Regions from separate parts of the Halomonas sp. HG01 genome, predicted to be linked through region 1. Evidence: predicted binding sites of a transcription regulator. Region 1 holds the regulator's gene; each other region holds the start of a gene.
What was found. The regulator FNR, encoded in region 1, switches genes on or off when oxygen is low (the NO sensors DNR and NnrR bind a similar motif). The targets are predictions, from matches to a motif close to TTGATNTANATCAA.
Positions count from the first base shown of each region.

Region 2: a site for FNR is predicted at 3,376-3,389, ahead of cyoA (ubiquinol oxidase subunit II). Genes of this name have one in related genera too.
Region 3: a site for FNR is predicted at 2,987-3,000, ahead of UN84_RS08420 (cation-translocating P-type ATPase). Genes of this name have one in related genera too.
Region 4: a site for FNR is predicted at 2,075-2,088, ahead of trhP (prephenate-dependent tRNA uridine(34) hydroxylase TrhP). Genes of this name have one in related genera too.

Region 1 is NZ_CP022134.1:2,940,972-2,946,314, reverse strand. Features, by position in the region: gene UN84_RS14015 (putative nucleotidyltransferase substrate binding domain-containing protein) at 1-1,520, shown strand, start outside; gene UN84_RS14010 (DNA polymerase III subunit epsilon) at 1,562-2,182, shown strand; gene ttcA (tRNA 2-thiocytidine(32) synthetase TtcA) at 2,269-3,183, shown strand; gene fnr (fumarate/nitrate reduction transcriptional regulator Fnr) at 3,308-4,051, opposite strand; gene UN84_RS13995 (hypothetical protein) at 4,121-5,089, opposite strand; gene UN84_RS13990 (sulfite exporter TauE/SafE family protein) at 5,178-5,343, opposite strand, start outside.
Region 2 is NZ_CP022134.1:2,578,401-2,583,743, forward strand. Features, by position in the region: gene UN84_RS12295 (cytochrome o ubiquinol oxidase subunit III) at 1-303, opposite strand, end outside; gene cyoB (cytochrome o ubiquinol oxidase subunit I) at 304-2,328, opposite strand; gene cyoA (ubiquinol oxidase subunit II) at 2,332-3,336, opposite strand; gene UN84_RS12310 (CBS domain-containing protein) at 3,670-4,350, opposite strand; gene UN84_RS12315 (DeoR family transcriptional regulator) at 4,459-5,181, opposite strand.
Region 3 is NZ_CP022134.1:1,775,875-1,781,217, forward strand. Features, by position in the region: gene UN84_RS08405 (HlyD family secretion protein) at 1-831, opposite strand, end outside; gene UN84_RS08410 (Na+/H+ antiporter family protein) at 1,072-2,406, shown strand; gene UN84_RS08415 (YchJ family protein) at 2,527-2,982, opposite strand; gene UN84_RS08420 (cation-translocating P-type ATPase) at 3,099-5,343, shown strand, end outside.
Region 4 is NZ_CP022134.1:1,810,126-1,815,468, forward strand. Features, by position in the region: gene UN84_RS08530 (DUF2789 domain-containing protein) at 1-44, shown strand, start outside; gene UN84_RS08535 (SRPBCC family protein) at 135-545, opposite strand; gene trhP (prephenate-dependent tRNA uridine(34) hydroxylase TrhP) at 626-2,014, opposite strand; gene queC (7-cyano-7-deazaguanine synthase QueC) at 2,215-2,964, shown strand; gene queE (7-carboxy-7-deazaguanine synthase) at 2,957-3,598, shown strand; gene UN84_RS08555 (6-carboxytetrahydropterin synthase) at 3,598-4,443, shown strand; gene UN84_RS08560 (YkgJ family cysteine cluster protein) at 4,458-4,727, shown strand; gene UN84_RS08565 (AAA family ATPase) at 4,860-5,343, opposite strand, start outside.

The sequences.
Region 1 (5,343 bases):
TGCCCCGGGCGCTGTTTCTCGAGCTGTGCGACGCCTATCCGGCCTTCGATGCCTTCTTCCGCCAGCGTCTCGCCGACAAGGCGCGGCTGCTGACCGAGCAGCGCGCGGCCGGCGGGGTGACCATGGCCGGCTTCATGCTGGCGCGGGCCCAGGACTGCATGCGCCCGCCGCGCTGCCTGGGCGGCGAGACCACCATCGCCGAGGCGGTGCGTCTGCTGCATGACGAGGCGGTCGACAGCCTGCTGGTGCAGGGCGAGGCCGGGCCGGGCATGGTCACCAAGACCGACCTGCTCGACGCCCTGGTGCTCGAGGGGCTCGGCCAGGAGACACCGCTGTCGTCGCTGGCCGGGGAGGAGCTGATCACCGCCCGGCCCGATCAGTACCTGTTCGAGGTGCTGGTGCTTATGACCCGCCGGCGCATCGAGCGGGTGGTGATCGTCGAGGACGAGGCGCCGGTGGGCGTGGTGGAGCTGACCGACGTGCTCAGCTACTTCTCCAGCCGCAGCCACGTGGTCAGCCTGCAGGTCGAGCAGGCCGGCGACCTGAAGCAGCTGGCCTCCGCCAGCCGCCGTACCGCCGAGCTCGCCGGTGCGCTGATGGCCCAGGGCGTGAAGCTGCGCTTCGCCATGGGGCTGCTGGCCGCGCTCAACGGTCGCATCATCCACAAGGCCTGGGACTTCTCGATGCCCGAGTCCCTGAGGCGCGACAGCTGCCTGATGGTGATGGGCAGCGAGGGGCGCGGCGAGCAGATGCTCAAGACCGACCAGGACAACGGCCTGATCCTCGACGACGACCTGGCGTGGCCGGACTGCATGGAGCGCATGGCCGAGTTCACCGAGACCCTGGTCTCGCTCGGCTACCCGCGCTGCCCCGGCAACATCATGGTCTCCAACCCGGACTGGGTGGGCACCGAGCGCCAGTGGAAGGCGCGCATCGCGCGCTGGGTCGAGGCCCGCGACGGCGACAGCCTGATGAAGCTGGCGATCATGCTCGACGCTCATGCGGTGGCCGGCAATCCGGCACTGCTCGAGCGGGTGAGGGAGACGCTGTTCGAGGCGGCCTCCCGTGACGAGCTGCTGCTCTCCTACTTCGCCCGGCCGGTGATGCGCTTCTCCACGCCGCTGACCCTGTTCGGCTCGCTGAAGAAGCCCCAGCACGGCATCGACATCAAGAAGGGCGGCATCTTTCCCATCGTGCATGGCGTGCGGGTCATGGCGCTGGAGCGCGGCATCCTCGCCACCGGCACCCTGGATCGCCTCGATGCCCTGGCCGCCGACGGGCGGCTCGAGGAGCGCTTCGCCGAAGACCTGGGGGAGGCGCTGTCGCTGTTCACCCAGCTGCGCCTCGAGCAGCAGCTGGCGCGGCTGGAGGGCGACGGCGGCGACGAGAGCGGCGAGCCAGACCGGGTCGTGGTCCAGTCGCTGTCGTCGCTGGAGCGTGACCTGCTGCGCGAGGCGCTGCACATCGTCAAGGACTTCAAGCAGCGGATTTCCCATCGTTATCACCTCGAATACACCTGAGGTGGCCGGCCGCCGCCTCTCGACACGACAAGGACATCGACATGCTCAAGACCCTGCGCCGCCTGGTCGACCGCCACCGCCACGCCCATGGCCAGTATGGCTGGCTGTTCCGCCCCTATACGGGGGAGGAGCTGGTGGCGCTGGCCGTGCAGTCGACCGGCGGCGACGTGCGCAGCGCCGAGCCGCTGGCGATCGCCGCGGTGCGCCTGCGCGGCGATCGGGTGCTGACCAGCGAGTCGCTGGAGCTGCGGCTGACGCGCCCGGAAGGCGTGGACGCCGAGGTGCTGCGGCGTCACGGCCTGCGCGGCATCGATCTCGACGACGGCGTGACGCTCGACCAGGCCCTGGCGCGGCTGCTCGACTTCGTCGGCAATCGCCCGCTGGTCGGCTGGCGGCTGGATCGCGACCTGGCGTTGCTGAACCGCCCGCTGCGCGCCCGATTCGGCTTCGACCTGCCCAATGCCGGCATCGACCTGGTCCAGCGTTACCAGCGTTACCATCATCATTCGCGGCTCGAGGTGGCACCGGCCTTCGAGCGGGTCGCCGCGCAGCTCGAGGTGCCGCTGATGGGGCGCCACAGCGTGCTGGGCACCGCCGTGACCACGGCCCTGATGCACCTGCGGCTGGACCGCGACGCGCTGCTCGAGCGCCGCAGCGGCTGAACGCGCGCCACGTCGCCAGCCTGGCGGCAGGGTGGTAGGATAGGCGCCCTTTCCCTTTCCCCGATTGCCCTGGCAGCGCCCCGACCATGCAAGATGCCGTGACCTTCGATCCCCGTCCCGCCGATGAGGCCGCTTCGGCCGAGCCGTCGACCCTGTCCGCCGAGGCGCCCGACGCCAAGGCCAAGCGCGAGTTCAACAAGCTGCAGAAGCGTCTGCGGCGCCAGGTCGGCAACGCCATCATCGACTTCGACATGATCCGCGAGGGCGACAAGGTGATGGTGTGCCTGTCCGGCGGCAAGGACAGCTACACCATGCTGGAGATCCTGCGGAATCTGCAGCGCAACGCGCCGGTGAACTTCTCGCTGGTGGCGGTGAACCTCGACCAGAAGCAGCCCGGCTTTCCCGAGCACGTGCTGCCCGAGTACCTGGACGGGCTCGGCGTCGATTACCATATCCTCGAGCGCGACACCTACTCGGTGGTCAAGGAGAAGACCCCGGAAGGCAAGACCACCTGCGCGCTGTGCTCGCGGCTGCGCCGCGGCTCCCTCTATGGCTATGCCGAGGAGATCGGTGCCACCAAGATCGCGCTCGGTCATCATCGCGAGGACATCCTCGAGACGCTGTTCCTCAACATGTTCTTCGGCGGCAGCCTCAAGTCGATGCCGCCCAAGCTGCTCTCCGACGACGGCAAGAACATCGTCATCCGCCCGCTGGCCTACTGCCGCGAGGCCGACATCGCCGAGTTCTCGGAGCGCATGGCCTTCCCGATCATCCCCTGCAACCTGTGCGGCTCGCAGCCGAACCTGCAGCGTCAGGTGGTCAAGGAGATGCTCGCCGAGTGGGAGGCCAAGCATCCCGGCCGTCTGGAAAGCATGTTCAAGGCGGTCACCAACGTCGCCCCCTCGCAGCTGGCCGACCGCGAGCTGTTCGACTTCGCCGGGCTGGAGGACAAGCAGGCGAAGATGCAGGCCGACCGCATCGATCTGCACCAGGAGCGATAAGCGGGAAGCTTGGAGCGCGGCACTTCGTGTCGGGAGAGGGAAGAACCTAACAAAGACCGCCCCCATGTGCTGCCGGCCATGGGGGCGGTGTGTTTTCCGGCTTCCCGCTCGCGGCGAAGGCGCGTCAGCGGCAGCCCTCTTCCTCGGCCAGCTTGGCCAGGGCGTCCAGGTCGAGGATGTTCACCTCGCGGCCGGAGACGGCCACCAGGCCCTGCTGCTGGAAGCGGCCCAGGATGCGGCTGACGGTTTCCACGGCCAGCCCCAGGTAGTTGCCGATGTCGGCCCGGGACATGGAGAGCCGGAAGCTGTAGGCGGAGTAGCCGCGGCGCCGGAAGCGGTCGGAGAGGCTGGCGAAGAAGGTGGCCAGCCGCTGGTCGGCGGTCTTGCGCGACAGCAGGCGCATCATGCGGCGGTCGTCGCGCATTTCCTTGCTCATGCTGCGGTAGAGCTGGGCGCGCAGCTCCGGCAGGCTTTCCGACAGGGCATCCAGGCGATCGAAGGGGATCTCGCACACGGTGGTGGTCTCGAGCGCGATGACCGAGCCGGGATAGGTCGACTCGTCGATGCCGTCCAGCCCCACCAGTTCGCTGGGCAGATAGAAGTTGGTCAGCTGATCCATGCCGCCGCCTTCGCTGGTGATCTGCTTGAGGCTGCCGGAGCGAACCGCATAGACGCTGGTGAAGGGGCTGCCCTGACGGAAAAGCGACTCGCCCTTCTTGAGCGGCGGACGGCGGCGGATGATGGCATCGAACTGATCGATGTCCTCGAGTTCGAGGGCCAGGGGCAGGCACAGGGAACTCAGGCTGCAGGTCCGGCAGCGGGTCTCGTGCAGCAGTGAGCGGCGCCTGCCGGCTGCGATATCGGGCATGCTGTCCTCCTTGATCGGGGCTTGCCTTCCCCATTATGGCGGATAGCACCCGCCCGGGCATAGCATCCCTTAGCCGTGTCCCGCGCCCGAACGGCGGCAGCGCGACCAGTGCCCCGATGCGGTGGCCAGTCGCCCCTCATCCAGCGCCGCGGCATAGTCCTCGGCCGAGCCGGCGTTGCAGGCCACGGCGTCGGGCAGCCGCGAGATGGCACCGGGGCCAAGCCCCAGCCGGTCGCGGGCCTGCTCGCGTCGCGTCTGCGCCCGGGCGTCCTCCAGCGCGGCGCCGTGGCGGGCGTAGAACCCGCCTCCCAGCGACCGATAGCCGTTTCCGGCCAGGCGGTCCTCGATCCGAGCCAGCAGTGTCGCCGGCAGCGTCGACTCGCCTTCCTGCCAGGCGGGGTCCGGGCGCAGCGAGAGGCGTGGCGGCGTCATGGCCATCAGCGTGGCGAGCGCCGCGGCGGCCTCCTGCTCGGGCGTCGCCGGCGGCACGATCAGCACCAGGTTCAGCGAGTGCCAGCCCATGCGGACGCTCTCGTCGAGCAGCGGCTCGATGCGTGACTGCAGCCGCGTCAGGGCTTCCGGGCGGTCGGCCCTCGGCAGGCGCATGACCAGCTTCAGGCGGTTGAAGCCCAGTGCCTCCAGATGGCGCAGGGTGAGAAGATCCGTGGCACGGGGATCGAGTTCGACGGTGAAGTCGCGCCAATGTCCCGATTCGAAGGGAAAGCGCGAGGCCAGCCGATCGACCAGCCCGCTCATCCGCGACAGGCTCAGCCAGGGGGGCAGGCTGCCGCCCCAGTGCAGGGCCTCGATCCGTCGATCGGGGGCGAGGCAGCGTCGCACCAGCACCATCTCGCGATCCAGTCGGGCCAGGTCGACTTCGAACGGGTCCATGCCCTTGGCGTGATCGACGCGCGCGTCGCCATCGTGGCGCAGCGGCAGGCGCAGATGCAGCGACAGGGGACGGGCGTCGGCGTTGCTGGCGGCCAGCGCCGCGGCGTAGTCGTCGGCGCCGAAGTCGGAAGGAGCGGTGACGGGCATGGCAGGATTCCGGGAGTGCATGCCATCAGGCTAGCGGTCGCGGAAGCGGGCGGTGTTGCGCTGGGTCAAGCGCGACGGCGAAAGCGGTTCAGTGCTGCCCGGCGTGGCCGGCCTCGTGGGGCATCGCGCCCGGCCACAGCCCCCACAGCTGCCACAGGGCGAAGCCGATGATCGTCAGTGCCGCCAGGGTGCGGGTGGCCGGGTGGCGGATCAGGCCGCCCAGCCGACGCGCGGCCAGGCCGGTGGCCAGCAGC
Region 2 (5,343 bases), 360 kb from region 1:
CCATGCCTTCACCTTGTTCACCTGATCGGCGTTCATCGCCAGCACCGCCATGCCATAGGTGAAACTACTCACCAGCAGCAGGAAGGTGCTGATCAGGATCAGCGGCAGGTCGACGATCTCTGCGGGGGTCGGCCCACCGGCCGTGCCCCGGAGGAGCACGGCGTAGGTGGCGAACAACGACCCGAAGATGATCAGGTCGCTCATCAGGTAGACCCAGAAACCGAAGACCTTGGTGCCTGCGGCGTCGTGGTGATCATGCTCGTGAGCATGATCGCCGTGGTTGCTCAGGGTATCAGTAGACATTTAGGCCTGCCCCCCTACCTGGGATGCATAGGATGAAGACTGCCGAACGTCACGCTCGACGCGCTGACGATGCTCGCGCTCGATGCGCTCGACTTCCGCAGCGGGCACGTAGTAGTCCACGTCCTCGCGGAAGACCCGCGCCAGGAAGACCACGAACATGCCGATGCCGCTGGCGATGGCCAGCCACCAGATGTGCCAGACCAGGGCGAAACCGAAGGCGGTCGACAGCAGACCCAGTACCGGACCTTCCCAGGTGTTCTTGGGCATGTGAATGTCCTGGTACGGCGCCTCGGACAGCGGCTGCTTGCCACCGTTGCGCTCTTTCTTCGTCCAGTAGTCGTCGACGCCCTCGATCTCCGGCAGGTGCGCGAAGTTGTAGAACGGCGCCGGCGAGGAGGTCGCCCATTCGAGGGTGCGCGCATCCCAGGGATCGCCGGTGACGTCCTGGTTCTGCTTGCGATCGCGAATGCTGACGTAGAACTGGATCAGGGTGCAGGCGATACCGGCGGCGATGATCAACGCACCGACCCAGGCCACGATCATCAGCGGCTGCCAGTCACCGTTCTCGTAGGACTGCATGCGGCGCACGGCACCGAAGAAGCTCAGCACGTACAGCGGCACGAAGGCCATGTAGAAGCCGACCAGCCAGCACCAGAAGGAACGCTTGCCCCACTTCTCGTTGAGGGTGAAGCCGAAGGCCTTCGGGAACCAGTAGGTCAGGCCCGCCAGCATGCCGAACACCACGCCGCCGATGATGACGTTGTGGAAGTGGGCGATGACGAACAGGCTGTTGTGCAGCACGAAGTTGGCCGCCGGAATGGACAGCATCACACCGGTCATGCCACCCAGGGAGAAGGTGATGATGAAGCCCAGGGTCCACAGCACCGGCGAGGTGAACTCGATCCGGCCGCGGTACATGGTGAACAGCCAGTTGAAGATCTTCACGCCGGTGGGGATGGCGATGATCATCGTCATGATGCCGAAGAAGGCATTGACGTTGGCGCCCGCGCCCATGGTGAAGAAGTGGTGCAGCCAGACGATGAACGACAGCACGGTGATGGCGACGGTCGCCCACACCATGGTGCCGTAGCCGAACAGACGCTTGCGTGCGAAGGTCGCGATGACCTCGGAGAACACGCCGAAGGCCGGCAGGATCAGGATGTACACCTCAGGATGGCCCCAGGCCCAGATGAGGTTGACGTACATCATCATGTTGCCACCGAGATCGGTGGTGAAGAAGTTCATCCCCAGGTAGCGATCCAGCGTCAGCAGCGCGATGGTGGCGGTCAGGATCGGGAACGAGGCGATGATCAGGACGTTCGCGCACAGCGAGGTCCAGGTGAAGATGGGCATGCGGAACAGGGTCATGCCCTTGGTGCGCATCTTCAGGATGGTGACGAAGAAGTTGATGCCGGTCAGGGTCGTGCCGATACCGGATATCTGCAACGCCCAGATCCAGTAATCCACGCCGACGCCAGGACTGTAGTCGAGCCCCGATAGTGGCGCATACGCCAGCCAGCCGGTCTTGGCGAACTCACCGGCGAACAGCGACACGTTGACCAGGATCACGCCCGCCGCGAACAGCCAGAAGCTCAGGTTGTTCAGGAACGGGAAGGCCACGTCGCGCGCGCCGATCTGCAACGGCACCACCAGGTTCATCAGGCCGATGACCATGGGCATGGCGACGAAGAAGATCATGATCACGCCGTGGGCAGTGAAGATCTGGTCATAGTGCGAGGGCGGCAGGAAGCCCTCGGCCCCGGCCGACGCCATCGCCAGCTGGGAGCGCATCATGATCGCATCGGCGAAGCCGCGCAGCAGCATCACCAGCGCCACGATGAAGTACATGATGCCGAGCTTCTTGTGGTCGACGGAGGTGACCCACTCGTTCCACAGATAGCCCCACTTCTTGAAGTAGGTGATGGCGGCCACCAGCGCGAGCCCACCCAGGACGATACCGGTAATGGTCGTCATGATGATGGGATCGTGCGTCGGGATCGCCTCTAGGCTGAGTTTTCCGAACATGATTTACTCCGCTGCCTCCGCGCTCATGGGCGTGCCGTGAGACTCGGCCGAATCGCCGTGATCGTCGCCATGACCACCGCCGTGACCGCCGTGACCGAAGCCATCGGCGTAGCTGTCGGCGTACTGGGCCATGCGCTGCTCGTGATCGCCGCCGGCATGGAAGCTCTTGATGATGCTCTCGTAGAGAGAGGGGGATACCTCGGAGAAATACTGGATCTCGTTGTCCTCGGAAGGCGCAGCGAGTTCGTTGTATTCCGCCGGGTAGGTCAGGGACTCGGACGACTCGCGGACCTTGGCCACCCAGGCCTCGAAGTCTTCCTGGGAGCCCACATGGGCGTCGAAGGTCATGCCGGAGAAGCCCGCACCGCTGTAGTTGGTGGAGCGACCGGGATAGACGCCCGGCTCATCGGCGACCAGGTGCACGTCGTTGTCCATGCCGGCCATGGCATAGATCTGACTGCCCAGACGCGGGATGAAGAAGGCGTTCATGACCGAGCCGGAAGACACGCGGAAGCGGACCGGCGTATCCGCGGGGAAGGCCAGCTCGTTGACGGTGGCGATGCCCTGCTCGGGATAGATGAACAGCCATTTCCAGTCCAGCGATACCGCCTGGATCTCGATCGGCTCTTGCTGCTCTGCGGTCGGCTCGATGGGCTTGTGCGGGTCAAGGCTGTGCGAGGTGTACCAGGTCAGCACGGCCAGGAACACGATGATCACACAGGGAATGAACCACACGACCGCCTCGATCAGATTGGAATGGTGCCAATCCGGGCGGTAGGAGGCTTCGCGGTTACTGCGGCGATAGCGCCAGGCGAAGAGCAGCGTCATCACGATCACGGGAATGACCACGATCTGCATCAGACCGAAGGACGTGAGGATCAGGGTTCGCTGTTCTTCCCCGATCTGGCCCTTGGGGTCCAGCAGCGCCGAGCTGCACCCTGCCAGCACCAGGGGCAACACCGCCAGCAGCAAGACTCCGAGCTTGCGCAGGGGGGGAGTTCGATTCATGTTTCGACCTCGTCAGGCTTGGCGACAGGATAAATCCTGCTGACTTGTAGCAAGCACGCTACACAAAACCGAGACCTGTCCTGCGCCGGTTGACCCATGACCGCAGCAAAGGCTAACCATCGTGGAAAGGGCTCGGCTCACTCATGGCCAAACCCCCGCGAACGCCGCTATGGGGCGCGCGAGAAAGGGTCCGGCCGCGGGGAACGTATTGTGTAGTAAACGAGGAAAGGAGGAAAGGGACGATTTGCCGCAGCGTGTCGCACCGGCGATGACGCCGGCGCGGAAGGGAACGTTCGGGTCGCCGTCAGAGCAACCGCTGTAGAATCAATGGCCTCAGTAGCCGCCCATGCCCCGGGGCATGAAGCCGATGTGGTTCTCCACCGAGCGGGCGCCGGGCGCGTTCTCCGCCGCCACCTGCACGGCGAGACGCTGCTCCTGGCTGTCGACCAGCCCCCACAGCTGAATCTCACCCTCGCTGACGATGATGTTGAGGCGCTCGACCATCACCCCGGTATGACGCTCCACCTCCTGGAGAATCGCATCGCGGATCTCGCGGTCTTCGACGCTCGCCGCGGCACGGGGTTCCGCCACCGAGAAACCGCGCAGCAGATTGGCCCGGCTGACGATGCCCACCAGCCTGCCATCGCGCACCACCGGCACCCGCTTGATGCGATGCTTCTCGAGCAGGCGCGCGATCTCGTGAACCGGCTTGTCCTCATCGATGGTGACCGGTTCGCGGGTCATGATCTCGTGGGCCAGGCGGCCATGGGTCTTGACGTACTCGCCGGGGTCGTTGACCTCGAACATGCGCAGCCACCAGGCCTTGTCGCGCCGCTCGTCTTCCGCGCGGCGAATCAGGTCGCCCTCGCTGACGATGCCCAGTACCCGCTCGTCCTCGTCGACCACCGGCACGGCGCTGATGCCGTGCTCCAGCAGCAGGCTGGCAATCTCGCGCACCTCGCTGTTCGGCGACACGGTGATCACGTGTGGGGTCATGACATCTGCGGCGCGCATGGCAACTCCTCCGAGGCGATGAGAGTGAATGCGAGGACGCTCCCCGCCCCCTCAACATAGCAACTTCCCGCCACTCGTCCTTGACCACGAGCAAGTCTCGAGACGCTCTCAGTCGCCGTCGCCCGCTTCCTCGGCGATCACCTGATCCACCTCCTCGAGTCCGGCGAAGCGCGCCGGGCGCACCATGCCCTGCTTGCTGGCATCCACCACCAGCACCCTGCGCTGGGCGGTGGCGATCGCCGCCTGCTTGGGCGCCACCTCGTGGAAGTGGAAGCAGCTCAGCCCCTGGCGCTCGTCCACGCCGGCCGCGGTCAGGAACGCCTTGTTGATCCCGAAGCCCCGGATCGTCTCGCTCATGTCGTCGCTGGAGAACGAACGCGACGAGGCATGATAGACCCCACCCAGCAGCCACAACCGCACCCCCGGGCGCTTGCTGACCGCCTCGGCGATGTTCAGCGCATAGGTCACCACCGTCAGCGACATGTCGTCGGGCAGGCTGGCCGCCAGCGGCGCAAGGGTCGTGCCGCAGTCGATGAACAGAGTGTCTCCCTCTTCCAGCGTGGCCAGCGCCCGCTCGCACAACCGCCGCTTGGCCTCGGCGTTGCGGTCGCGCTGCACGGCCAGGTCGTAGACCGGGGCATGACGCGGGTCGCCGGCCAGCATCAGGTGCCCGCCGATCAACGCCAGGCTTCCGTCGGACCCCGCCAGGTCGCGTCGAATCGTCATCTCCGACACCCCGCACAGGGCCGCCGCCTCGGCCAGACGCAGGCTGCCGCCCTGCCCCAGCGCATGCTGCAGGCGCATCAGCCGCCCTTCACTTCGTTCGTTCAACGTATCCCTCTCCTGGTGCTGCCCACATCTCTCGAGGCGGCCGGCGCCGCACTCGTGCTCCGCGTTGACGCCACCCCCCTTCGCAGGGTTGCGGCGCCAAATGTGATTAAAATAACATTGTCATGTTACTCAAATAACAGGCTCGCCGCTCGCCATCCCGTT
Region 3 (5,343 bases), 1.2 Mb from region 1:
CTGCACGCCGGCATCCCGCGAGGCCACGCGCGCCTCGAACACCCTTCCCGGGAGGGCGTCGAAGACCACCCGGGCCGATTCCCCTTCGCGCACGTGTCGAAGGCTCTTCTCGCGCAGGTCGGCGACCAGATCGAGCCCCTCGCCCACCACCGCCAGCGCCGGCTGTCCGCGGGTGACGTAATCGCCCTGGCGCAGCTGAAGGTTGGTCACCACGCCGTCGCGCTCGGCGCGCACCAGAGTGTGCGACAGGTCGAGCTCGGCCTGGTCGATGGCGTTATCCGCCTGGCGCAGCTGCAGGTTGCCGTCGCCGCGTTCGCCGAGCTGCACCTCCAGCTGACGGATGCGGGCCTGGGCCGCCGCCACCGAGGAACGCGCCTGGCGCTCCTCGGCCACGATGCTGTCGACCCGCTGCCGGGAGATGCTGTGGCGACTGAGCATCGTCTCGGCTCGACGGCGCTCCCCGGCCAGCTCGTCGGCGGAGGCCCGGGCCGCATCGAGATCGGCATGCGCCTCGGCGAGATCGGCCTCGAGCAGCGCGTTGTCGCGGACCGCCGCCTCTCGGGCAAGCCGGGCCTGGTGCAGCGCCAGTTCGAAGGGCGCGCGATCGAGCGAGAACAGCACGTCGCCGCGTTCGACCCGTTGATTGTTGGTCACGGCCACCGCCTCGACGCGGGCCGACACCTCCGGCGCGACCCGCACCACGGGGCGTAGCACCCGGGCCTGGGGGGTCATCGGCATGAAGGTGTCGGCGATGATGAAGTAGACGAACAGCACGCCGAAGGCCGCCAGCGCGACCCGGACCCAGCGCGCGAAACTCTGATCTGGAGTCATGGACTCGCTCCCGTCGATGCCACCGGCCAGGACGACCGGATGGGGCAAAAGGCCGAGATGATAGCAATTCTTTTAGCAAGCTAAAAGATGCCATGCAATCGTAACTGTCCCCTCGCCCCGCCACTCTCGGGCCCTCGATGGCCCGATCGGCGCGGCATGCCTGGCATCGCCAGCCGAGATGACTACAATGGGCGGCTTGATTTTCCGCCCATTCCTCCGACGCTCCCGCAAGGAACCCTCATGAACGCCATCGTGCTTGCCATCCTGGTCATGGTCACCCTGAGCCTGATGCGGGTGTCCGTGGTCTTCGCGCTGATCGCCGCCACCCTGGTCGGCGGCCTCTATGCCGGCATGCCGATCGGCGAGATCATGGACGCCTTCAACGACGGCCTGGGCAACGGGGCCACCGTGGCCATCTCCTACGCCGTGCTCGGCGCCTTCGCGGTGGCCCTGTCACGCTCGGGCATCACCCAGCTCCTGTCCCAGAAGGCCATCGCCGGTCTCCGGCTGGACCAGGGAATCCCCCACCGCCGCACCATCGTCTATGTGCTGCTCGGCGTGCTGCTGGCCTTCTCGGTCAGCTCGCAGAACCTGATCCCGGTGCACATCGCCTTCATCCCGGTGCTGGTGCCGCCACTGCTCAAGCTGATGAACCACCTGAAGCTCGACCGTCGCGCCGTGGCCTGCGTGATCACCTTCGGTATCACCGCACCGTACATGCTGCTGCCGGTAGGCTTCGGCTCGATCTTTCTCCACGACATCCTGCTGACCAACCTCAACGACAACGGCCTCGACGTGACCGCCGCCATGGTGCCCACGGCGATGATCGTGCCGATCGGCGGCATGGCGATCGGCCTGGTCGTGGCGATCCTGTTCAGCTATCGCGGCAAGCGCAGCTACGAAGACCGCGACCTGGCCCACGGCGACGAGACACCCGCCGAGGCCGCCGGCCACCTCAAGCCCTGGCAGATCGCCGTGCTCGGCCTGTCGCTGGTCGGCACCGTGGTGGTACAGCTGGTCAGCGGTTCCATGGTGCTCGGCGGCCTGTTCGGCTTCGCCGTACTCTCCGTCAGCGGCGTGTTCCACTGGCACGAGCAGGACGACATCTTCACCGAAGGCATGCGCATGATGGCGCTGGTCGGCTTCATCATGATCGCGGCCGCCGGCTTCGCCAGCGTCATGCAGGCCAGCGGCCAGGTCGAGAGCCTGGTGGAAAGCTCCACCGCCCTGATCGGCGACCACAAGGGCTTGGCCGCCCTGGTCATGCTGCTGGTGGGCCTGTTCATCACCATGGGCATCGGCTCGTCGTTCTCGACCATCCCGATCATCGCCTCGATCTACGTGCCGCTGGCGATCGGCTTCGGCTTCTCGCCGATGGCCACCATCGCCCTGGTCGGCACCGCCGCCGCCCTGGGCGACGCCGGCTCACCGGCCTCGGACTCCACCCTCGGCCCGACCGCCGGCCTCAACGCCGACGGCCAGCACGACCACATCTGGGACAGCGTGGTGCCGACCTTCCTGCACTACAATATCCCGCTGATCGGCTTCGGCTGGCTCGCCGCCATGATGCTCTGAACCCGGGCGGTGCCCGGGAGCGGCAAGCCGAAAGCTTGAAGCTAAAAGACACAACAGCCCCGCCGGCATATACCGGCGGGGCTGTTGTATTTCATGCCGGCCATCCGGCCAACAGGGGGATTAGCCTCGAACGCAGCAGGCCTTGCCCTTCTTCCCGCTCCCACACGGGCAGGGATCGTTGCGCCCCGGCTTGAGCCGGGTCACCGAGGGCTCGCCGTCCACGTAGACCCAGCGGCCCGCCTCGCGCCGAAAGCGCGACCGCTCCTCCAGAGCGCCCCAGCGGCGCCCCTCACGGAAGGTGGCGCGAAAGTGCACCCTGCCGGTATCGCCGTCCTCGCCGTGATCGAGGATCTCGAGGTGCACCCACTGGGTCGGATCGTCGTCCGGCAAGGCCGTCGGACGCGTCTCGGGCGCCCAGCTCTCCAGCAGATAGTCGTTCAGGCCCAGGGCGAAGGCGCTGTAGCGCGAGCGCATCAGCGCCTCGGGCGTCGGCGCCGGCTCTCCGTCATGGTAGCGGCCACAGCAGGCCGTAAGCGGCAGGCCAGTGCCGCAGGGGCAGGGTTCGGCGTCTTTCATGGCATTGATCCAGGTCAAGGGGTGAACCGGACATGATAGCGAATCGTGTCCGCCACTTGCCGCCTCCGCTGCGCTGCAGCATTCTCATCACACGCCCTCGCCACGGAGGCCAAGGCATGGACGTCGCCTATCACTCCCCGACCACATCCTGGCACGCCCTGAGTGCCGAAGAGGCCCTCGATCGCCAACAGAGCCATCCGCGCGGCCTGACCGACGAGGCCGTCGCCGAGCGCCAGCGACGCTTCGGTCCCAACCGCCTGCCCCAGGCACGCCCTCGCTCCGCCTGGCGCAGGCTGGCGTCACAGTTCGCGAACCTGCTGATCGTCATTCTGATCGTCGCGGCCCTCGGCAGCCTGGCCCTTGGCGCCATCGTGGATGCCATTGCCATCCTCTCCGTGGTCGCCATCATCGCACTGGTCGGCTACGTCCAGGAAGGCCGTGCCGAGCAGGCGCTGGCCCGCATTCGCGACCTGCTCGCCCCAAGCGCCCAGGTACTGCGCGGCGGCCGCCGCCAGGAAGTGCCTGCCGAGGCACTGGTGCCGGGAGACATCGTCCTGCTGGAGAGCGGCGATCGAGTGCCTGCCGACCTGCGCCTGCTGGAGGCACGTCGGCTGCGACACCAGGAGGCCACACTGACCGGCGAGTCGTTACCCGTGGACAAGGGCACCGCAGCGGTGGCGGAAAACGCCGAGCTCGGCGATCGCAGCAGCATGGCCTATGCCGGCACCCTGGTGGCGCAGGGCAGCGCCCGGGGGCTGGTGGTGGCGATCGGAGCGGACACCGAACTCGGCCGCATCTCCGCGCTGCTGGGCAGGGTCGAGCCACTGCGCACGCCGCTGCTGCGCCAGCTCGACCGCGCCGGACGGGTACTGGCAACGCTGATCCTGGCATGCGCGATCGCCACGGCGCTGGTCGGCGTGCTGCTGCACGGGAGTCCCTGGCCGACGATGTTCATGGCCGCGGTAGGCCTCGCGGTCGCGGCCATCCCGGAGGGGCTGCCGGCCATCGTCACCATCGGCCTGGCGCTGGGAGTTCAGGCCATGGCCCGCTCGCGAGCCATCATCCGCCGTCTTCCCGCGGTGGAGACCCTGGGGTCAGTATCGACGATCTGCTCGGACAAGACCGGCACCCTGACCCGCAACGAGATGACCGCCCAGGCGATCTGGCTGCCCGAAGGCGAGTTTCACCTCGACGGCATCGGCTTCGCCCCCGAGGGCGCATTCCACCGCGTCGACGACGGCAAGACCAGCCCGGCCCCGCTCGACCTCGATGACCAGCATGCCCTGCGTCACTTCCTGAACGTCGGCGTACTGTGCAACGACGCCGAGCTGGTCCACGAAGACGAGACATGGCGCATCCATGGCGACCCTACCGAGGGGGCGCTGGTGGTGGCCGCCGCCAAGGCCGGCCTGCCGGTGGTGCAGACGCGCCGTCATCATATCCGACACGACGCCATCCCCTTCGACGCCGGACGTCAGTACATGGCCACCCTCCACGACATGGAAGGGAGTCCCCGCCTGCTGGTCAAGGGCGCGCCGGACAGGCTGCTGGCGATGTGTCACCGGGTGCGCACCGACCGGGGCGAGGACTCACTGGAACTTTCTCTCTGGGAGCAACGCCTCCATGCCCTGTCCGACAGGGGCCTGCGTGTGCTGGCCCTGGCCGAGAAACCGCTGTCCTCACGCCTGAAGCTGACCGACGAGCACGCCGAGTCGGAACTGGTACTGCTGGGTCTGGTGGGCATGCTCGACCCGCCCCGGGAGGAAGCCATCGCCGCGGTGGCCGAGTGCCGGGCCGCGGGCATTCGTCCGGTCATGATCACCGGCGACCACGGCGTCACCGCGCGCGCCATCGCCGAGCGGCTGGGCTTCGCCAACACGGGCCGGGTGATCAGCGGCCACGAGATCGAGAGCATGTCCGAGGCGGCGCTGATCGACAGCGTCATGACGGTAGACGTCTTCGCAAGAGCCACCCCCGAGCACAAGCTACGGCTGATCGAGGCCCTGCAGTCATGCGGTGAGGTCTGCGCGATGACCGGCGATGGCGTCAACGACGGCCCGGCCCTCAAGCGCGCCGACGTGGGCGTAGCCATGGGGCGACAGGGCACGGCGGCGGCTCAGGAGGCCGCGGAGATGGTCCTGGCCGACGACAACTTCGCCACCATCGTCGCCGCCATCCGCGAGGGCCGTAAGGTCTACGACAACATCCGCAAGACCATCACCTTCCTGCTGCCCACCAACGGCGCCCAGGGCCTGGCCATCATGGTCGCGGTGCTGTGCGGGGCGCTGCTGCCGGTGAGCCCGCTCCAGGCGCTGTGGGTCAACATGGCCGTGGCGGTGACCCTGGGCCTCGCCCTGGCCT
Region 4 (5,343 bases), 1.1 Mb from region 1:
CCGAGGTGGTCGACCATCTCAATGCCTCGCTGCGCAAGGGCTGACCAGGCAGCGCCGGAAAGTGCCTGGAACAAAGCAAAGCCACCAAACGAGAACGCCGCCCGGATGGGCGGCGTTCTCGCTTTCGGATCACGCTATAGTCTGGCCGCGACGCGGTCGAGAATCTGCTGGCTGACGCGATTGACCAACGGTGTCACCGCGCGCTTGACCGCCTTTTCGACCAGCCGGTTATGAATCTCGTACTCCAGGGTCAGCGCCACCTCGGTGCCTTCGGGCACCGGCGTCAGCCGATAGCGGCCTCGGTTCCACACCCCGCTGAGCGATTCCCAGGCCAGCACCTCGGGCGGCTGATGCTCGGTGATCGCCACCTCGAAGGTCCAGTCCATGCGCACCGCGTGCACGTGCCAGCGATAGCGCCCCTCGCCCAGCGGCTCGATGCGCTCGATCAGGTCCGAATAGTCGACGAAGTCCTCGACCCGCTCGAGCAGGGCGAAGACACGCTCGGGCGGCGCCTCGAGAATGGCGCGATGTTCGATGGTGGCCATGCCGGTTCCTTGTGCTGGGGGCCTGTGCTGCCGTGTCAGCTTCACCGAAGGTCCCGGGTGGTGTCCAGCCCGGCACGGCCTCAGGCGAGGTCGCGCATCAGCAGGCCATACGCGAGACGCTCTGGCGCGATGGCGTCGCCCGGCACGGGGATGCGCACCACGTGACCCGATCCCGGGGCCACGCCCACCGCTTCGCCGCGCTTGTTCTCGATGCGTTCGAGGGCGAAACGGCGGTTGCCGCCAGGCAGCATCAGCTCCATGCCGTCACCGACCTCGAAGCGGTTCTTGACGTCGACCTCCAGCACGCCGAGGTCGGGATCGTAACCCAGCACCTCGCCGACGTACTGCTGGTGCACGCCCATCGAGTGGCCCTGCTCGTAGTTCTGGTACAGGTCGTGGACATGGCGGCGATAGAAGCCTTCGGTGTAGCCACGGTTGGCCAGGTTCTCGAGTTCGTCCATCAGGCGCATGTCGAAGGCTCGACCGGCCACGGCATCGTCGATGGCGCGACGATAGACCTGGGCGGTGCGCGCCACATAGTAGGGTGACTTGGTGCGCCCCTCGATCTTCAGCGAGGCCACGCCCATCTCGGCAAGCCTCGGGACGTGCTGAACGGCGCGCAGGTCCTTGGAGTTCATGATGTAGGTGCCGTGCTCATCCTCATGGACCGGCATCAGCTCGCCCGGGCGCGAGCGGTCCTCGATCAGCGCCGTGAGCGTGTCCTGGCCCTCCCTGCCACCGGCGGAGGCGATCATGCCGCCGTCCTGCCTCCTGTCTTGACCCGGTGTCCAGATGCCGCTGGCGTCGTGGGCGGCATTGGCCGGCACCAGGTCGCCGGTCTCGTCCTCGGCGGCCGTCACCTTGCGGTACTTCCAGCGGCAGGCGTTGGTGCAGGTGCCCTGGTTCGGGTCGCGGCGGTTAAAGTACCCGGAGAGCAGGCAGCGCCCGGAGTAGGCGATGCACAGCGCGCCGTGCACGAAGGTCTCGATCTCGAGGTCGGGGCACTCGGCGCGGATCTGGCCGATCTCCTGCAGCGACAGCTCGCGGGACAGGATGATGCGGCGGATGCCCTGCTGCTGCCAGAACGTCGCCGCCGCATAGTTGACGACGTTGGACTGCACCGACAGGTGGATCACCTGATCGGGCCAGCGCTCGCGAATCATCATGATCAGCCCGGGATCCGACATGATCAGGGCGTCGGGACCGGCCTCGATCACCGGCTCCATGTCGCGCAGGTAGGTCCTGAGCTTGCTGTTGTGCGGCGCGGTGTTGGAGGCCACATAGAACGCCTTGCCCCGCTCGTGGGCATAGGCGATGCCCTCGTGCAGGTTGTCGACTCTGAAATCGTTGTTGCGCACGCGCAGCGAGTAGCGCGGCTGCCCGGCATAAACCGCATCGGCGCCGTAGGCGAAGGCGTAGCGCATGTTCTTGACGGTGCCGGCGGGCGACAGCAGTTCGGGGGCTTCCATGAGGCTCACATCACCGGCGGCAAAGGGGCGAAGTCTAGCAACGTCGCCTGTCCACGCTGAATGACATGGATCAGCGTCCTTGGCGCCTGTCCCGTTGGTCAAGTACACTGTGCGCCCCTGCCGGACCGGACCCCGGCCAAGGTCCCGCCGCGCCCGTGACGCGCGCCGGGCAGACAAATTCTCCGCCCCACAGGTATCCCATGTCAGAATCCGCCGCACCGGCCACCGTGGTGATCTACTCCGGTGGCATGGACTCCTTTACCGTGCTGCATCGCGCCCTGCGCGAAGGCCGCGAGGTCCACGCCCTGTCCTTCGACTACGGCCAGCGTCATGCCCGCGAGCTCGCGGTCGCCCGCGAGGTCTGCCGCGAGCTGGGCGTGCCCCACCAGGTGGTCGACATCACCGCCATCCATGGCCTGATCGACGCCTCGGCGCTCACCGACTCCAGCCAGGAGCTGCCCGACGCCGACTACGCCGAGGCCAACCTCAAGGCCACCGTGGTCCCCAACCGCAACATGATCCTGCTGTCGCTGGCGATCGCCAAGGCGGTCAACATCGGCGCCGATCGGGTCGACTACGGCGCCCATGGCGGCGATCACGTGCTCTACCCGGACTGCCGCCCCGAGTTCGTCGAGGCCATGAACGACGTCGCCGGCATCGCCAACTTCGAGCCGGTGACCCTGCACGCGCCCTACCTGCGCGCCGGCAAGGACGAGATCCTCGCCGAGGGCCTGGCCATGGGGCTCGACTACGCCAGGACCTGGACCTGCTACCGTGGTGAAGCCCTGGCCTGCGGCCGCTGCGGCAGCTGCCGCGAACGGCTTTCGGCCTTCGCCGCCAACGGCGCCGTCGACCCCATCGCTTATGACACCACCGGCGACGAGGCCGACGTCTCTTCACAGCGGCCCGATGCCGCCGCCGACGCCGCCGAAGGGTCCGACCATGTATAGCGTCAAGGAAGCCTTCTACTCGCTGCAGGGCGAAGGCGGCCAGGCCGGACGCGCCAGCGTGTTCTGCCGCTTCAGCGGCTGCAACCTGTGGTCCGGGCGCGAGGCCGATCGCGCCGCCGCGGCCTGCCGCTTCTGCGATACCGACATCCGCGGCACCGACGGCCAGCACGGCGGACGCTTCCATGATGCCGAGGCCCTGGTCGATCATCTGACCGCGCTGTGGCCGGATGCCCCGGGCACCGCCACGCCCCAGGTGATCTTCACCGGCGGCGAGCCGCTGTTGCAGCTCGACGAGCCCCTGATCGCCGCCATGCACGAGCGCGGCTTCGACGTCGCCGTGGAGACCAACGGCACCCTGCCGGCCCCGCCGGGCATCGACTGGCTGTGCGTCAGCCCCAAGGGCGAGAGCGTGCTGGCCCAGACCTCCGGCGACGAGCTCAAGCTGGTCTATCCGCAGAGCGACGCCCCGCCCGAGCGCTTCACCGACCTGGACTTCCATCATTTCTTCCTTCAGCCGATGGACACCGCAGCGGTCGGCGGCGGTGACGTCACGGCCGAGACCGTGGCCTACTGCCTGAGCCATCCGCAGTGGCGGCTCTCACTGCAGACCCACAAGATCACGGGGATCGACTGATGACGCTGTTCGTCAACCGCCTCACCCATCTCGACGCCTCCCTGTGGTGCCCCGAACGCGGGCTGATCGGCGCCAGCTGGCGGGTCGACGCCGAACTCGACGGCGAGCTCGGCGAGGACGGCATGCTGTTCGACTTCGGCGAGGTCAAGCCGTGGATCAAGTCGCGCATCGACCAGGGCCCCGATCACACCCTGCTGGTGCCCACCGAGGCGCCCGGCATCAGCGTCCATGAGTGCGCCGAGGGCGTGTGCGTGCGCGCCGAGTCGCCCTACCCGTTCGAGGTCCGCGGCCCGCGCCAGGCTTTCGCCCTGCTGCCCTGGCCGGCCATCACCGCCGAGCGCCTGGCCGAGCACCTGTCGGCCTCGCTCAGCCGCCAGCCGCCGGCCCGGGTCGAGGCGATCCGCCTGACGCTGACCGACGAGGCCATCGACGGCGCCGCCTACACCTACAGCCACGGCCTCAAGCGCCACGCCGGCAACTGCCAGCGCATCGCCCACGGCCACCGCTCGCGGCTGCACGTGTGGCAGGACGGCGAACGGTGCCCGGCGCTCGAGACCGAGTGGGCCGAACGCCTCGCGGATCGCTACCTGGTGGACGAGGCCGACGTGGTCGAGGGCCTGGATGCCGCCTTCACCGGCCGCCTGACCACGCGCTACACGGCCGAACAGGGGCGTTTCGCCCTGACCCTGCCGCGGGAGCGCTGCATCCCGATGCCGACGCCGACCACGGTGGAACATATCGCCGCCTGGCTGGCCGGCGAGATCGCCCGCGAGACCGGCCGCGCCACCCGCGTGCAGGCCTTCGAGGGCATCGACAAGGGGGCGCTGGCGGAGGCCGAGGCGTGAGCTCGCGCCCGGCCATGAGCGAAGAACAGGACGCCGGCGGCTGCCGCCCCGGCTGCGGCGCCTGCTGCATCGCGCCGTCGATCAGCTCGCCGATCCCCGGCATGCCGGACGGCAAGCCCGCCGGGGTGCGCTGCGCCCAGCTCGACGACGACAACCTGTGCCGGCTGTTCGGCCGGCCCGAGCGGCCAGCGGTCTGCGCCCGCTTCGATTACGACCGCGAACTGTGCGGCGACCACCGCGATCAGGCGCTGGCGCGGATCGCCGCGCTGGAAGTCGCCACCTGAGCCTCGACGCCTCGCGCTTCCAAAGGTTCTCTCACACGACCTCCCGCACGACACAAAACGCCCGGCGACGCTCGTCTCTCGAGCCTCGCCGGGCGTTTTGCTTCTTCCATGGCACCTCAGGCGTGTGCGCCGTCAGTCCTCCAGGTCGGCGGTATGCGGCAGCCGCTTGTCGAGCAGGGTCCGCCAGCGCACCAGCACCGGGGCATCGCTGTGACTAACCTCGCCCAGCAGGCCCCGGAAGGCCATGCGCGCGTCCTCATCCTCCGGATCGACCATCGTCAGCCAGGCTTCCAGGGCGCACAGCTGCTGGTGCAGGTTGCCGTCGCCGCGTGCCTGCTCGAGCGCCTGCTCGATCAGACCGCGCACTTCCTCGGCGGGATGCCCCAGGCGGTGGCGCACCTTCGCCAGGTGCACCGCCAGTTCGGCGACGAACAGCGTGGTCCGCTCACGGGCAATCAGCAGGCACTGGTCAAGATAGTCCTCGGCCCGGGCCAGCTCGCCCAGCGACGTACAGGCGTCCACCCACCACAGCGAGGGCCGCTGGTAGGGATCGCGACCGGTGACCTCGACGAACTCCTCCTGGGCCGCCTCGATGCGCTTGAGTCCTTCGCGATCG